DNA from 4 places in the Stenotrophomonas sp. SMYL41 genome. Region 1 is predicted to be linked to each of the others. Evidence: predicted binding sites of a transcription regulator. Region 1 holds the regulator's gene; each other region holds the start of a gene.
The links. The regulator FliA, encoded in region 1, starts transcription of late flagellar genes. The targets are predictions, from matches to a motif close to TAAAGTTTNNCNNNCNNNGGCCGATAA.

Region 1 (4,210 bases):
CTTCGATGCCGGCCTGGCCCGCGACGTGGCCATGCAGATCCCGCTGGAGACCGAGGCCCACCGCGGCCGCGGCCTGATGCTGGGGCTGATCTCGCGCAAGCTGCCGATCGCCCCGGTCGACCCGCTGGAAGAAGGCGGTGTGATCGCCCTGGTCGGCCCCACCGGCGCCGGCAAGACCACCACCATCGCCAAGCTGGCCTCGCGCTTCGCCGAGAAGCACGCGCCGCGTGACGTCGCCCTGGTCACCACCGACACCACCCGCATCGGCGCCCGCGAACAGTTGTATGGCTACGGCCGCCAGCTCGGCATCGCCGTGCACGAAGCCAACAGCGGCACCGACCTGGACCAGCTGCTGGAACGCCTGAAGGACTACAAGCTGGTGCTGATCGATACCGCCGGCCTGGGCCCGCGCGACCGCGCCCTGGCTGCCCAGCTGCAGTGGCTGCGCGCCGCCCGCCAGGTGCGCACGCTGCTGGTGCTGCCGGCCAACACCAGCTTCGGCGACATGGACGAGGTGGTCCGCCGCTTCGGTGCGGCCAACCTGCAGGGCCTGGTGCTGAGCAAGCTGGACGAGACCGGCCGCTTCGGCAACGCCCTGTCGGTGGCCGTGGACCACGCCCTGCCGATCACCTGGGTGACCGATGGCCAGGACGTCCCGGAGGACCTGCACCGGGCCAGTGCAGCCAATCTTGTACTTCGCCTTGAAGATTTGCGCCGAGCGGCCGATATGCCCTGCAACCCGGAGTTGAACCATGCCGTCGCGTGAGTACGCCAAGCTGACCAAGACCTTCCCGCTGTCGGCCACCCGCAGCGAGCCGCTGGGCCCTGTGCGCACCATTGCCGTGACCGGCGGCAAGGGCGGCGTGGGCAAGACCAACGTGTCGGCCAACCTGGCCGTGGCGCTGGCCGGCATGGGCAAGCGCACGCTGCTGCTGGACGCCGACCTCGGCCTGGCCAACATCGACGTGATCCTGGGGCTGAACCCCACCTTTACGCTGGCCGACCTGGTTGCCGGCCGCTGCTCGCTGGACGACGTCATCGTCGAAGGCCCGAACGGCGTGCTGGTGGTCCCGGCCGCCTCCGGCCGCCGGCACATGGCCGAACTGGCCCCGGCCGAGCATGTCGGCCTGGTCAATGTGTTCTCCGAGCTGGAACGCGAGCTGGACATCATGGTGGTCGATACCGCTGCCGGCATCACCGATGGCGTACTGACCTTCTGCCAGGCCGCGCAGGACACCGTGGTGGTGGTCTGCGATGAGCCGGCCTCGATCACCGACGCCTACGCACTGATCAAGGTGCTGTCGCGCGAGCGCGGCGTGGACCGTATCCAGGTGGTGGCCAACATGGTGCGCGACCCGAACGAGGGCCGCGTGCTGTACGAAAAATTGACCCGCGTCTGCGAGAAGTTCCTCGCCGATGTCTCGCTGAACTACCTGGGTTGCGTGCCGCAGGATGATTGGCTGCGCCTGTCGGTGCAGCGCCAGCAGCCGGTGGTGAAGGCCTACCCGTCCAGCCCATCGGCGCTGGCCATCACCGAGATCGCACGCCGCACCGCGCGCTGGCAGGCACCGACCGAACCGCGTGGCGGTGTCGAGTTCTTCCTCGAGCGCATTCTCAAACAGCGCGGGGTGGCCGCATGAAAGGCGCAGCCCAGTACAGGGAAGTCCAGCGCTCGGCGGCCAACGAGGTCATCGCCCAGCACTCGGACCTGGTGAGGCGCATCGCCCACCACCTGGCCGCACGCCTGCCGGCCAGCGTCGAAGTCGACGATCTGATCCAGGCCGGCATGATGGGCCTGATCGAAGCCTCGCGCAGCTACGACGCCGACCAGGGCGCCTCGTTCGAAACCTATGCCTCGATCCGCATCCGCGGCTCGATGATCGACGAGATCCGCCGTGGCGACTGGGTGCCGCGCTCGGTGCACCGTCGTGCACGCGACGCCGCCGCCACCATCCGCCGCCTGGAACAGAGCACGGGCCGTGCTGCCAGCGCCACCGAAGTCGCCGCCGCGATGGAGATGCCGCTGCCCGAGTACCTGCGGCTGATGGAAGACGCCGCACGTGGCCAGGTGCTGAGCCTGGAATCGCGCATCGAAGACCAGGGCGAACTGGACACCGTCGCCCAGGGCGGCCCGACCCCGCAGCAGGTCCTGGAGCGCGGCGAATTCGGCCGCGAGCTGGGCAAGGCGATCGGCCACCTGCCCGAGCGCGAACAGCTGGTGCTTTCGCTCTACTACGAGCAGGAGCTGAACCTGAAGGAGATCGGCGCCGTGCTCGGCGTGAGCGAGTCGCGGGTCTGCCAGATCCACGGCCAGGCCGTGCTGCGCCTGCGCGGCCGGCTGAAGATATTCGAGGCCGCCGATGCCGGCCTCGAAGAATGAACATCCCCGAGGCGTCTGCCCCCGGCCGCCCGGAATGAACAACAAAGGAACTCTGCTTTGAACAAGAACATGCGCATCCTGATCGTCGACGATTTCTCGACCATGCGTCGAATCGTCAAGAACCTGCTGGGCGATCTGGGCTTCACCAACACCGCCGAAGCCGAGGACGGGCATGCCGCGCTGTCGCTGCTGCAGAGCCAGTCGTTCGATTTCGTGGTCACCGACTGGAACATGCCGGTGATGACCGGTATCGAGCTGCTCAAGGCGATCCGCGCCGACGCCAAGCTGAAGACCCTGCCGGTGCTGATGGTCACCGCTGAAGCCAAGCGCGAGCAGATCATCGAAGCGGCCCAGAACGGCGTGAACGGTTACATCATCAAGCCGTTCACCGCGCAGACGCTGGAAGAGAAGCTCGGCAAGATCTTCGAACGCCTGGCAGCCAGCGCCTGATGGATACCACGGTCGACAAGAACGCCCTCGCCCTGCGCCTGCAGGAAGCCCTGGACGCACTGGAGTCCGGTGACGAAGCCGCGTGGCGGCAGCGCATCGATGGGCTGGTCGCGCTGCGCACGCAGCCGATGATGAGTGGCCTGTCGCGGCTGGCCCGCGAGCTGGGACAGGCACTGGGTGAACTGCCGACCGTGCCCAGCGAAGCCGGGGAACTGGACGATGCCTGCGCACGCCTGGACCACGTGGTGGCGATGACCGAACAGGCCACCCACCGTACCCTGGACCTGGCCGAGGAATGCCGCAGCCTGACCGAACAGCTGCGCGCCGAAGGCCTGCAGCCGGGCCAGGACGCGCAGCTCGAGCGCATCCGCCACAACCTCACCGAGATCGCCCTGACCCAGAGCTACCAGGACCTGACCGGGCAGATCATCCGTCGCGTGGTCGGCATCGTCCGCCGCGTGCACGAAGGCTTCGGCGCGCTCGGCCTGCCGCCGGAACAGCATCGCACCGACCCGGAACTGGCCGGGCCGGCACTGAAGGGACTGGACCGCCACGCGGTCTCGCAGAACGACGCCGACGACCTGTTGTCGGATCTGGGGCTGTAAGCATGAGCGCTGTATCCGACGACATCACTGCCGATTTCATCATCGAGGCACAGGAGATCCTGGATCGCCTCGGCGAACAGCTGGTGTCGCTGGAGCAGGCACCGCAGGACGCCGAACAGCTCAATGCGGTGTTCCGGGGCTACCACACGCTGAAGGGCGGCGCCGGCTTCCTGGGTGTCACCGCCATGGTCGAGCTGTGCCATGCCGCTGAGGAAGCGCTGGGCGCCGCGCGTGCCGGCCAGGCCGTGCTGCAGGCCCATCACTTCGACGCCGCCCAGCAATCGCTGGATTACCTGCAGTCGATGCTGGATGCGGTGTCTTCCGGCACCGAGCCGGGCTATGCGCCGCCGGACCTGATCGCTCAGTTCGACGTGCATGGCAGTGCTGTGGCCGCACCCGCCGCCGCAGCAGCACCCGCTGCGGGTGGCAGCGACCTGATTACCGACGACGAATTCGAAGCGCTGCTCGACCAGCTGCACGGCGGCAACGCACCGACCGCAGTGGCGCCGGCAAAGAAGGCCGACGACGGGCTGATCAGCGAAGACGAGTTCGAAGCCCTGCTCGACCAGCTGCATGGTGGCGCCGCACCCGGCGCCAAGCCCGTGGCTGCGGTGGCGCCGGCACCGATCGCCGCCCCGCGCCCGGTGGCCGCACCGGCACCGGCACCGGCGGCCAAGCCGGCCGCCAAGCCGCTGGCCGAAGCCGAACACACCGTGCGCGTGGACACCAAGCGCCTGGATGCGATCGTCAACCTGATCGGCGAACTGGTGCTGTC
Region 2 (4,210 bases), on a different contig from region 1:
GATGGAACTGGCCGGCATTCCTGTTCTCGTCACTCTGGTTCTTCTTCCGGCGCATGCATGCGTGGGGAGCGCTCTGGTTTATCCTTTCGCCGTTGATGATGACCACCTTCGCGCTGCTGGGGTTGCCATGGTTGTCCTTGCTCTCTTTCGTGGTGTTTCGCGTACTTGCAGGAATCCTGGCGAATCCGCTGTACCTGGCGCACTGTCGAAGGATTGTCCGCAAGGTTGATGCCGAGCATCGCGGGGCACATCGTCGGCACCTTGAACTGCAGAAGGCTGGCGGCGTCAGCTACACCGCTCTGGTGATCGCCTTGGCGGTAACGGCCTCACAGAACACCCTTATCAAACTGATCGTTGGTTCGATATCAGAGCCAACGCCCACGCAGTCCGCTGTGCACGTGGCGGCGAACCCGCCGTATCTGCCGGACCCGCAGATAGAGGAAGCGGAGCGGGTGGTGTACCAGGAGCAAATGCGTGCGATCGCAATGACGGCGTGGCCAGCGGGCGTTCCAACCGAGGGCAATGCCTGCATTGTCGAGCTGCGTCTGGCGCCCCCGGGGCGCGTGCTGGAGGCCACCGTTCTGGAGCCCTGCACGTTGAACGACGTCCAACGCGAGATGATGCTGGTCGAAATCAGGCGCACGGACTTCACGATCGAGGGGAAGATGCGGTTCTTCAACCGGCATACCCTCATTGGATTGTGATCGCTGACATCCGGCGAGGATGGTTTCGGAAATGGGGTCATGCAGGGAGATTATTGGTGAAAGAACAGCTCTTGACGATCGAGGAAGCCTATATGGCGATGTTCTACTTCCTCCAGATCGACTATTCCCGTGGCCCCAGCGATGAGATCGGGGGGCTGCTGGGTTCACTTGGCTGGAGTCTTAAGGAGGATCGAAGTCCCATGGATCCAGGCGCGTGGGAGGACTGGTTGGACGCGGTGAGAACGTCCATGGGGAACAGCGAGCAGGGCATAAAGGATATGAGCGCTACCTACACTGATCTGAAGCGGTAGTCGGATTATTGCGAGCTCCCATGGGTGAGGGGGGCAGGGGCAGTCCATATGAATCAGGAATTCTTCAGGACAGAAATGAAGCGGAAGACGAAAGCGGCCATGCCGAGTCATGAAACTGTCGGCTTCAGAATGATGGTTCGATAATGAGCATTTCGCTGTTTCTCGAAGCCGAAGCCGGCGCCGACCTGGATGCCGTGCTGCATGCCCTGGATTCGATCCAGGCCGAGTACTCCGACGGTACTGACGGTCTGCATGGGAATCTTCCAGTGTCCAACACCGGCTTCGGGTTCGGCATCGTCGACCCGCTGGAGGCGCTCGTAGCGGAAGGGATTGAAGCCGAGTGGCAGGTGGGCCTGCTCGGCTCGTTTCATTTCCGCGCGAGCGGGTTTGAAAGCGCCTGGGAGGAAATCTGCCGCTTCACAAAGCGCTACGCTGCGACGTGCGGGCACCGGTTTGTGCTCTCGTTCCAGTTCGAGAGCGTCTATGCGGCAAGGCTCGGGAAGGATCTGGTCTTCCCGGGGCCTGCTGCGCCGTAATGCCGGATAGCGGGGCGGCAGGCCCCGGTCTGATCCCATTCCGGCTACCCGTGGCGATATACCTTATGGATATAACGCCTTCGTGAGTCGTCTGATTTCACACCTGTCTGCACAGTTCCAGAGTTTTGGATCGATATAATAATATCGGCCCATAAAGTTTCCCCTGCCTGCGCCGCCATCGATCGTACGGCCATGATCAAGGGAATTGAGATGCTCGCCTTACGCAACCTCCGAGTGGGATCCCGGCTGGGTGCCGGGTTCGGTCTGCTGCTGCTGTTCATCCTGGCCATCGTCGGCCTGGTGCTGTACGGAAACCATCTGAAGTCCGCCCAGTTCGAGAAAGTGGTGGGCGTGAACATGGTCAAGATGCGGCTGTTGAACGACATGCTGGATACCAACAACGCGGTGTTGATGCACCGCCGGCTGATGGTGATCAAGCGCGGCGAAGAATTCGACAAGGATTATCAGAAGGCGCAGGAGCTGTCGCAGACCTACGACGGCATCTGGGCCAAGTACATCAAGATTCCGCGCGATGCCACCGGCGATGCCTTGGTGGCGAAAATCGACGCGGCACGCAAGGCGACCGACGCCTCGACCCAGCATCTGCACGAGCGCATGAAGGCGGGTGATTTCGACGGCGCGGCCAAGGAACTGCTCGCCGAGCATGGGCTGGCAACCGCATGGAACGAGGCGATCTCGACCCTGCTGCGGCACCAGGAAACCCTGACCGAACGCAGCCGTGAGGAATACCGCGCCACGGAAGCATGGACGGGAACCCTGTCCATCGCCTTCGGTGTGCTCAGCCTGATTCTCGGCGCACTGGCCGCGTGGGCGATCACCCGCAGCCTGACTCGTCCGCTGGAAGGGGCGGTGAAGCTGGCCGATGGCATCGCCAACGGTCGCTTGGACAACAGCATCGACGCGTCCGGCAACGATGAGGTGACGCAGCTGCTCAGGTCGATGCAGCGCATGCAGGCGCAGCTGCAGTCGGTGATGGCGGCGCAGGGCGAGTTGGCACGCCAGCACGATGCGGGCAGTCTCAGCTACCGCATGGACGAGAGTGCCTTCCCCGGCGACTACGGGCGCATGGTGCATGAGACCAATGCGCTGGTCGGTTCGCACGTGCAGGTGCAGAACCGGCTGATCGAGGTGATGAAGCATTACGCCCGCGGTGATCTGTCAGTGGACATGGATCCGCTACCGGGCGAGAAGGCGGCGATCACCCAGGCAATGGACGAGACCAAGACCAGCCTGTCGGCGATCAATGGTGAGATCCGCCGGCTGGCGACGGCAGCGGCGGCGGGGGACTTCAGCCTGCGCGGCGACGAAGACCGCTTCGCCTATGATTTCCGCGACATGGTGGCCGGGCTCAATCGCCTGATGCAGACCACCGACGACAACCTGGTGCAGGTGTCGACCCTGCTGCAGGCGATCTCGCGCGGAGACCTGACCGTGCGCATGCAGGGTGACTTCCACGGTGTGTTCGCCCGCATGCGCGATGACTGCAACGCCACTGTCGATCAGCTCAAGCAGATTGTCGGCCGCATCCAGTCCAGCGCATCCAGCATCAACCTGGCGGCAGGCGAGATCGCCTCGGGCAACACCGATCTGTCGCGGCGCACCGAGCAGCAGGCGGCGAACCTGGAAGAGACCGCGGCATCGATGGAGGAACTGACCTCCACCGTGAAACAGAATGCCGAGCATGCCCGCCAGGCCAACCAGCTCGCCATCGGCGCACATGGTGTTGCTTCGCAGGGCGGCGAGGTGGTCGGCCAGGTTGTCACCACCATGTCGGCCATCGAAGCCTCGTCGAAGAAGATCGCCGAGATCATCAGCGTCATCGACGGCATCGCCTTCCAGACCAACATCCTGGCCTTGAACGCGGCGGTGGAAGCCGCGCGTGCCGGTGAACAGGGCAGGGGCTTTGCGGTGGTGGCCAGTGAGGTGCGCACGCTGGCACAGCGCTCGGCCGGTGCGGCCAAGGAGATCAAGGGCCTGATCGAGGATTCGGTCGGCAAGGTCGCTGACGGCTCGGCGCTGGTCCGCCAGGCTGGCACCACGATGGGTGAGATCGTGGCGTCGGTGCAGCGCGTGACCGACATCATGGCCGATATCTCCGCCGCATCGCAGGAGCAGAGCTCGGGTATCGAGCAGGTGAACCAGGCGGTGGTGCAGATGGACGAGACCACGCAGCAGAATGCGGCGCTGGTGGAAGAGGCCAGTGCGGCGGCACGCTCGATGGAAGAGCAGGCCAACCTGCTGGCCGAGGCGGTTTCGGTGTTCCGCACGGGTGCGGCGACGGCAGCGGCGGTGGTACGCCCTGCATTGGCAGCGGTGGCTGCGACGGTCACCCCGGTGCGTCGGCCCGCTGTGCTCTCACACCGCATTGAACCGACACTGGCGGCCAACGCCGGTGGCTGGGAAGAGTTCTAGCAAGGCAGCACGCCGGTAGGGAGACGGCGCCCATCACGATGGCTGATCGTGATGGGCGCGGATTTTCTTCCTGAACGCGCGATGGCCAATGAGGCGGCGGACACGCGCATTTCACTTCCGGTTGCCAACCGCGGGAGGACACTTGCGCCATACCGGAACTCAGGAGATGGCCATGAAGACCTCGACCCGATTGCTTGTGCTGGGCACCCTGCTGGCGGCTTCGTCG
Region 3 (4,210 bases), on a different contig from region 1:
CGGCTCAGGAACAGGTCATAGGCCGCGCCACGCCCCACCGCGATGCGCAGCCCCTCGTGATCCAGGTCGGCCACCTGCTGCGCGGGGCTGTCCTCGCGCACCAGATAGGTGCCTTCGATCTCCACGTACGGGGCACTGAAGGCAACGCGGTCGGCGCGCGCCGGATCGATGGCCAGGAAGGCCAGGTCCCAGGCGTCCTCGCCTGCCGCCGTGACCACCGAGGCCGCGGCGTCGTGGCAGGTGAAACGGGCCTGCACGCCCATCCGCTGCGCCAATGCGGTGGCCAGTTCCAGTGAGGGCCCGCGCGGTGAGCCTGCATCGCCCTGCGCCAGCACCGGGTTGCCAAGGTTGATCGCCACGCGCAGGAAGCCGTGCGGTGCCAGCGTACTTCGGTGGTCGGCCAGGGACATGCAGGACTCCACGGGGCAGGGGGGACGTCCAGCATGCCAGTGCTCCTGCGCAGGCGGCGTCAGCGTCCGGTTATCCTGCGCGGATGAACCTGATCCTGCATGTCGAGATCCCAGCCAGTGATCTGGCCCGTGCCATTACCTTCTACCAGCAGTGGTTGCAGGTGGAGATGGACGAACCGATCGTGCTGCACGAATGCCGCATGGCCTACCTGCCGTTCGCCGATGAAGCGGCAGGGGCCAGCATGGCGCTGGTGCAAGGGGCGGACTATCTGCCGTCCGAACAGGGTGCCCGCATCTACATCGGGGTTGATGACCTGGATGCCAGTCTTGAGCGTGCGCTGCGCGCCGGGGCCGAGCTGCGCTTCGGCCCGGCCGACGCCGGCGGCTGGCGCGTGGCCGAGATCCGCGACAGCGAAGGCAACCGGATCGCATTGCAGGCGCGCGCGGCTGTGTAGCGTCGAGCAATGCTCGACCCTACACGTGGGTCGCGGCGCGTGAGCGCTGCAGCCAGTCGTTGATCGCCGGATCCAGCCGCGGGTCGTCTGGAAGCTGGATGCCGAAGCGCTGCTGCAGCACGTCGCGCACGTCGCCGACGTCGTGCAGCGGGCGCTTGTCCGGTGCCTGCCCGGGGCGATACTCGGTGTAGTTGCCGCTGCCGATGGTGCGTCGCCAGGCCGGCCCGGTCAGTGACGCGCGCAGCTGGCCGGGGAAACCGGAATCGGGATGGGTGCACACGTACCAGTTGCCCACCACGTTGTCGATCGGTGCCGGCGCGTGCAGGTCGAAGCGATACATCGCCCGCCAGCCATCGCCGGACTCGGCGGACAGCACGAAATCCCCCTCGCCGGGCAGGCGCTGCAGCAGGAAGCGCTCGTGAGGCGTGGCCTGCGGCTGCGGATCCTGCAGGCGCAGCGGCACGGTCGGGGTCAGGCTGCCGAAACCGGCATCCACCAGCCAGTCGTCGCCGTCCACCTGCACGCGCAGCAGCAGGTGGGTCCGTGCGGTCAGTTCGCCGTCCTGGGCGGCCAGCAGCACGCGCGCGCTCAACGGCTGCGCATCGAAGCCCAGCGCTTGCAGCAGCGCCAGCAGGCCGCCGTTGAGTTCGAAGCAGTAGCCGCCACGGCGGTCGTCGAGCAGCTTGCGCTGGATGCTGTCCAGGTCGATCGGCACTGCATCGCGCAGCAGGCAGCTGACGGTTTCGAACGGCAGCAATGCGTTGTGGCGCTGCTGCAGCAGGGTCAGGCCGGCCAGCGTCAGCGGTGGCGGTGCATCCAGCTGCAGGCGTTGCAGGTAGCGGGGGACATCGAGCGTCGGCATGGGGGCACCGGGCGGGGGAGGGACGTCCACTGTGCTCCCCCAACCGGGGTTGAGGTCAAGCACTGCGCGGGTGTCATCCCCCCGTCGCCTGTGCCGGGTACAAAGGCCGCGTCCGCCAGCAATCGGTGGGACTGAAGTAAGAACGCCCTAAAGTTGCTCCATTTCCAGCCGATACAGGTGCGTCCTTCCGCCTGGAGTCTGTCATGTCGGCCGTCGTCCCCCACCTCCGGTCCCTGCGCATGCGGCTTGCCGCGCTGCGCTCGGCGTCCCCCGGCCTGCTGCTGTGGCTGCAGCCGCACCGGCTCAGCGTGGCCAACAAGCTCAAGGCGACCCTGTGGGTCTGTGGCCTGGGCCTGGTGGCGATCGCCGCCGTCTACGCCTGGACCGCCCATGCCAGCACGCAGGCGGCGCGCAGCCAGGCCAGCTACCAGCACGGCAGCGACCTGGCCGCGAGCCTGGCCACGCGGGTGGCCGAGGCGCGTCGCCTGCAGACCCAGTATGCACGCAGTTTCGACGATGCCGACCGCGCGCAGCTGCTGGCGACGCAGCAGGCGCTGAAGGCCGATCTTCAGGCGTTGCGCGCGATGCCGATGGATGCCGGCCGGCGCGAGGCACTGCAGGCACTGGCCGAAGCCGCCAGCGCGTTCTCGCAGGGCGTGGCCGCCCTGTTCGAACGCGTCGATGAGATGGGGCGTGGTGATGCCGGCCTTGCCGCGCAGCTGCAGCAGGCCGCCGACAGCCTGCAGGCGCAGGTGGATCCGCTGCAGCGGCCTTCGTTGGCGTTGTCCCTGCAGAGGATGCGCCGGCAGGAGGCACTGCTGCTGCTCGATGGCGACTCCACCCATGCCGACCGTGCAAGCGAAGAGAAACTGCCGTTCGATCTGGCGCTGGTGGGCTTGCCGACCGATGCGCAGGACGCCCTTCGCAACGGCATGGAGGCCTATCAGGTCGCGTTGCTGGGCTATACCGCCGCCCGCGTTGGCCTGGATGTGGAGGCGCAATCGCTGTTGGATACCGCCGCTGGCGTGGCGCCGGCGCTGGCCGCCTTCCAGCAGGCCCAGGTGGCGGCGCTGGCCAAGGCACAGGCGCGCCAGCAGGCCGGCGCACGCACCATGAGCGTGCTGTTCGCAGTGACCCTGCTGCTGGTCGCCGGTGTATTGATCACCAGCCTGGTGCTGGTGCTGCGTGCGGTGCGCCAGCCGATCCAGGACACCCTGCGCTTTGCCAGCGATATCGCCGACGACCGCTTGGACACCACCCTGCGCGTCTACAACGCCAATGATGAGATCGGCCAACTGGCACAGCGCCTGGTCGACATGCAGCAGCGCCTGCGTGCGCGCATCGGGACCGAGCGTGCCGTTGCGCGGGGCAATACCCGGGTGCGCCAGGCGCTGGACAGCGCGCAGACCGGTCTGATGGTGATCGATGCCGAGGGCCAGGTGGCATACGTCAATCCGGCACTGCTGCAGCAGCTTGAACGCCAGCGCGAAGACCTGGTGGGCAGCGATGCAGTGCGCCTGCATCCGGCGCTGGCCAGCCTGGCCGGCGTGCGTCAGCGCGAGGAGCGCGAGATCGGTCATGCCGGCGTGCGCTACCAGCTGATTGCCAACCCCATCATCGACGAAGGGCAGTTCCTCGGCATAGCGGTGGAATGGCGCAGCCGTGCGTTGGAAACCCTGCTGGAAACCGAAGTGGCTGCGCTGGTCGATGCGGCGGCACACGGTGACCTGCATGGCCGCATCGCGCTGGAGGGCAAGCAGGGCTTCGTGCGCACGTTGTCGACCAGCATCAATCGCCTGCTGGCCACCTTTGAAACCAACCTCGGTGACCTACAGGCACTGCTGGCTGCGCTGGCCCGTGGCGACCTCAGCGTGCGCATGGAGGGTGACCTGCAGGGTGTGTTCGCGCGCATGCGTGACGATGCCAATGCCACCGTCGCGCAGCTGGGCCACATCGTCACCCGCATCCAGCAGGCCACGTCCAGCCTGGATACCGGTGTCGGCGAAATCGTCACCGGCCACCACGATCTGTCGCAGCGCACCGAGCAGCAGGCCGCCAACCTGGAAGAGACCGCAGCGTCGATGCAGGAGCTGACCGACACCGTGGGCCGCAACGCCGATGCCGCCGGCCGCGCCGATGCCCTGGTGCAGGGCGCCGCAGCGGTGGCCCAGCGGGGTGGCGAGGCCGTTGGCCAGGTGGTCGCAACCATGCACGGCATCAGCGAAGCGTCACGGCGGATCGGTGACATCACTCAGTTGATCGATGGCATCGCCTTCCAGACCAACATCCTGGCGCTCAACGCGGCGGTGGAAGCGGCGCGCGCCGGCGAGCAGGGCCGCAGCTTCGCCGTGGTGGCTGCGGAAGTACGCCTGCTGGCGCAGCGCAGCGCCGAGGCGGCCAAGCAGATCAAGGGGCTGATCGAGGATTCGGTGGCGCGTGTCGGCCAGGGCAACCAGCAGGCCGCACAGGCCGGCACCACGATG
Region 4 (4,210 bases), on a different contig from region 1:
TCAGTACCTGGCAGCCGCAGGTACCCGATGGTGGCTGGGGGGACCTGCTGATCAGCGGGCTGTTCGTGCTGTTGGCCGTGCTGGCCGGCAGCCTGCACCGCCCACCAGCAGTGGCTGTGCCGCGCAACCTTCGCCGCATCGTCGATGCCAGCGCGCCACTGATGCTGCCGTTGCTGCTGATGATGGTGGCGCTGCTGGTCGCACGCCTGCAGCCGACCCTGGCCTCGGTCGGTTTCATCGGTGCCCTGCTCGGCTACGCGCTACGCAGCGTGCTGACCCAGGCCCAGATCCAGCGCGAGCGCGACGAACTGGCGCTGCTGGCCCGGCGCGATCCGCTGACCGGCCTGGGCAACCGCCGCAACTTCGATGAATCGCTCGTCAGCGCGCGCGGTCGCGCTCGCCGCCAGGGCATGGGGCTGGCGGTGCTGATGATCGACATCGACCACTTCAAGCGACTCAATGACACCTACGGGCACCCGGAAGGTGATCGCCGCCTGCAGGCGGTCGCCGCGATCCTCGAGGGCTGCCTGCAACGCGGTGATGACCTGCTGGCCCGCTATGGCGGCGAGGAATTCATCGCTGCCCTGCCCGCGCCCGACGCAGCCCACGCCTTGGACCTGGGCGAGCGCCTGCGCGCCGCCGTGGAAGCCGCCGCGCTGCCCGCCGCCGAGGCTTACGTGACCATCAGCATCGGCGTGGCCTGGCAGGCCGCACATGAGCAGGCCGACCCGCGCGGCCTGGTCGACCGCGCCGACCAGGCCCTGTACCGCGCCAAGCATGCCGGCCGCAACTGCGTGCAGGCTGCCCCGGGCCTCGAGACCGGGAAACAGCCCTCCGACCGCTTGGCCTAGACCGCGCGCAGCACCGCCGCACCATGCATATGCCCAGCCCCGCCCTGCACGCGGAAGCTGGCCACGGTCTGCAGCAGCTGCGCCGACTGTTCTTCCATGCTGCGCGCCGCGGCGGAGGCTTCCTCTACCAGCGCGGCGTTCTGCTGCGTGCCCTGGTCGATCAGGTCGACGGCATGGTTCATCTGCTGGATGTCGTCGCTCTGCTGCTGTGCTGCCGTGCTGATCTCGGACATCAGGTCACTGACCCGGCGCACGTTGACCACGATCTCGTCCATGGTACGGCCGGCGCTCTCAACCTGCGCCGTGCCGGCGCCCACATTGGCAACCGATGCATCGATCAGCTGCTTGATCTCCTTGGCTGCGCTGGCCGAACGCTGCGACAGCTCGCGGATCTCGGTAGCAACCACGGCGAAGCCACGCCCGTGTTCACCTGCTCGCGCCGCCTCCACCGCCGCGTTCAACGCAAGGATGTTGGTCTGGAAGGCGATGCCGTCGATCACACCGATGATGTCGACGATGCGCCGCGAGGACGCGTTGATCACCGCCATGGTCTCGACCACTTCGTGCACCACGTTGCCGCCGCGCGCGGCGACATCAGCGGCGCCTCCGGCCAGCTGGCTGGCCTGCCGTGCGTTGGTCGCGGTGCGCTGCACGGTCTCGGCCAGGCCCTTCATCGACACCGCGGTCTCCTCCAGCGACGCTGCCTGCTGCTCGGTGCGCTGCGACAGATCGCTGTTGCCCTGCGCGATCTCGGTTGCACCGACCGCGATGGTGTCGGCGGCGAACTTGATCTGACCGATGATCGCGGCCATCGCCTCGACCAGCGAATTCACGCCTTCGCACAGCTCGGCGATCGGCCCGCGCTTGTCGGTGGTGGCCACGCGCTGGGTCAGATCACCCTGCTTGGCGGCAGCCACCACCTCGCGGGTCTGCGCCACGGCACGCTGCATGGCCTGGTTCTCATGCACCTGCGCGGTGATGTCGGTGGCGTACTTGACGACCTTGAACGGCTTTCCGTTGAGGTCCAGGATCGGGTTGTAGGACGCCTGGATCCAGACCTCGCGCCCGCCCTTGCCAAGGCGCCGGTACTGGCCGGCATCGTATTCGCCACGGCCGAGCTTCTCCCAGAACTGGCGATACTCGATGCTGCCGCGATGCTCGGGCTCGACAAACAACGAATGGTGCTGCCCGCGCACTTCGTCCAGGCTGTAACCGGTGGCGGCCAGGAAGTTGTCGTTGGCCGACAGGATGCGGCCATCCATGCTGAACTCGATCACGGCCTGCGACTTGTCGATGGCAGCCAGCTGGCCGGCCGAGTCGGCCGCCTGCAGCTTCTGCGCGGTGATGTCAGTGGCGAACTTGACTACCTTGTACGGACGCCCCTGACGGTCCAGCACCGGGTTGTACGAGGCCTGGATCCAGATCTCGCGCTGGTTCTTGCCGAAACGCCGGTACTGGCCAGCGTCATATTCGCCACGTCCCAGCCGCGCCCAGAAGTCACGGTATTCGGCGCTGCGCGCCTGCTCGGGATCGACGAACAGGGAATGGTGCTTTCCCTGGATATCCTCCAGCCGGTAGCCCATCGCCTGCAGGAAGTTGTCGTTGGCCTGCAGGATGGTGCCATCGAGGGCGAACTCGATGACCGCCTGCACGCGATGCAGCGCCGCGACCTGGGCTTCAAGTTCGGCGCGGTCGGTTGCCATCGACTCGGTGCCGGTCCGCTGCTGCGGGGCAAGGGCACCCAGCAGCGCGCGCCACGGCGACCAACGGGTATGCAGTTCGGCCGGCGCCTGCGCGTCCGCCGTGAAGCCTGGAATGAGCATTGTCTGATCCTCGGTGTCCGGTAAGCGGTTGCGATCCGACGGGCGGGATGCCCGGCGGCAACTTCGGTTGCTTGGGACTGCAGGTGCCCGCAGGCACCCCTCGAGCAGCTGGCAAGAACGTCTGGTGCGGGTCCGATCAGCATTGGGGAGCGGCGGAACACACTGCGCGGACCGCCCATCGGGGCAGTCTGGGGTCCTGCGGCGGGTGGCTGGAGCGGGATCCAGAGGGAGTATCGGCGATGCCGTCGGCCGCTTTAGCGGGATTCCGCGACGTCCGTCGCAACTCCGTACATTGCAGACGGAATGTGGTCGACGATTGCCGTGTACTTCACGTTCCGCTCATGTGCCACAACCTGCCCACCAAGGGACTCAGGCCCTCCCCCGCCACCGGGTAGCGGAATGCAGCAATGCCTGAGCATTGAATAAAGCATCGCTCAGCAGAAGGATGCAGCTCAAGGCAGAAAGGTTTACATGACCAATGCGGGATTCCCCAGCAGGAAAAAGCGAACAGCATGAAGGTCCCGCAGGACGCTCATCGACATGGAGATCGCATGTTCCCTCGCATTGCCACCCTTCTCTTCCTGGCCATGTGCAGCAACAGCGCGCTGGCCACCGACACAGCCTATCGACCGGCCTTCCACCCAGACCGGTTGAAGGGCCCCCCAGCCGGGCGCCCGAACGAAGTGCTGGTACTGGGCACCACCCATTTATCCGGCCTTCCCACGTCCTTCCAGCCGGCCTCGCTTGAGCCATTGCTGCAGCGACTGGTCGCCTGGAAACCCGAGCTGATCGCTACCGAAGACCTGTCCGGCCTCCAGTGCGATTTCATGCGCCGTTATCCGGCCCGCTATGCGGAGAGCGTGGCCACCTACTGCTTCGACACCACCGCTGCGCAGGTTGCGACGGGACTGGACGTGCCTGCGGCGAACACCCAGGCCGAGCGCCTGCTCGCAACCTGGCCGAACAACCCGACGCCCGCACAACGTCGTCGGCTCGCCGCGCTGTTCCTGGCAGCAGGCGAACGCGGCTCAGCGCAGGTGCAGTGGCTGCGCCTGCCTGCGTCCGAGCGCAAGGACGGTGATGGATTGACTCCGGCGCTGGTCGAGATCCTCGACAAGGGCCTGGTTCGCCGCAATGAAACCCATCTGATCGCCGCCGAAGTCGCCGCCCGCCTCGGGCATGAGCGCCTGTGGGCCGTGGACGACCACACGGCCGATTCCCCCACACCCGCCGAGGATGAAGCGGCGGCGAGCGCGGCCATCACCGGTGCCTGGAACAACGCCCATACCCAGGCACGCAAGGACGCGGATAAACGCTTGTTGGCCGATCTGGACAAGCCCGGGGGTGTCATGGCGCTGTACAGGGCGTACAACAGTCCCACGGTAGCGATGACCGCTTACCAGAGCGATTTCGGCGCGACGCTCGTCGAGCCCTCGCCAAAAGCCTTCGGCAGGATGTATGTGGGCTACTGGGAAACGCGCAACCTGCGCATGGTCGCCAACATCCGCGATGTGCTGGGCCTGCATCCGGGCCGCC

Region 2: a site for FliA is predicted at 1,704-1,730, ahead of V3B30_RS07300 (methyl-accepting chemotaxis protein). Genes of this name have one in related genera too.
Region 3: a site for FliA is predicted at 1,876-1,902, ahead of V3B30_RS12915 (methyl-accepting chemotaxis protein). Genes of this name have one in related genera too.
Region 4: a site for FliA is predicted at 2,905-2,931, ahead of V3B30_RS03945 (methyl-accepting chemotaxis protein). Genes of this name have one in related genera too.

The regions. Positions count from the first base shown of each region.
Region 1 is NZ_JAWIRX010000003.1:14,986-19,195, reverse strand. Features, by position in the region: gene flhF (flagellar biosynthesis protein FlhF) at 1-766, shown strand, start outside; gene V3B30_RS04170 (P-loop NTPase) at 753-1,640, shown strand; gene V3B30_RS04165 (RNA polymerase sigma factor FliA) at 1,637-2,380, shown strand; gene cheY (chemotaxis response regulator CheY) at 2,438-2,830, shown strand; gene V3B30_RS04155 (protein phosphatase CheZ) at 2,830-3,435, shown strand; gene V3B30_RS04150 (chemotaxis protein CheA) at 3,438-4,210, shown strand, end outside.
Region 2 is NZ_JAWIRX010000004.1:315,314-319,523, reverse strand. Features, by position in the region: gene V3B30_RS07315 (DUF2628 domain-containing protein) at 1-704, shown strand, start outside; gene V3B30_RS07310 (hypothetical protein) at 761-1,015, shown strand; gene V3B30_RS07305 (hypothetical protein) at 1,159-1,551, shown strand; gene V3B30_RS07300 (methyl-accepting chemotaxis protein) at 1,762-3,984, shown strand; gene V3B30_RS07295 (glycine zipper 2TM domain-containing protein) at 4,151-4,210, shown strand, end outside.
Region 3 is NZ_JAWIRX010000010.1:3,126-7,335, reverse strand. Features, by position in the region: gene V3B30_RS12930 (ABC transporter substrate-binding protein) at 1-410, opposite strand, end outside; gene V3B30_RS12925 (VOC family protein) at 494-865, shown strand; gene V3B30_RS12920 (arylamine N-acetyltransferase) at 885-1,727, opposite strand; gene V3B30_RS12915 (methyl-accepting chemotaxis protein) at 1,931-4,210, shown strand, end outside.
Region 4 is NZ_JAWIRX010000002.1:327,766-331,975, reverse strand. Features, by position in the region: gene V3B30_RS03950 (GGDEF domain-containing protein) at 1-851, shown strand, start outside; gene V3B30_RS03945 (methyl-accepting chemotaxis protein) at 848-2,674, opposite strand; gene V3B30_RS03940 (DUF5694 domain-containing protein) at 3,226-4,210, shown strand, end outside.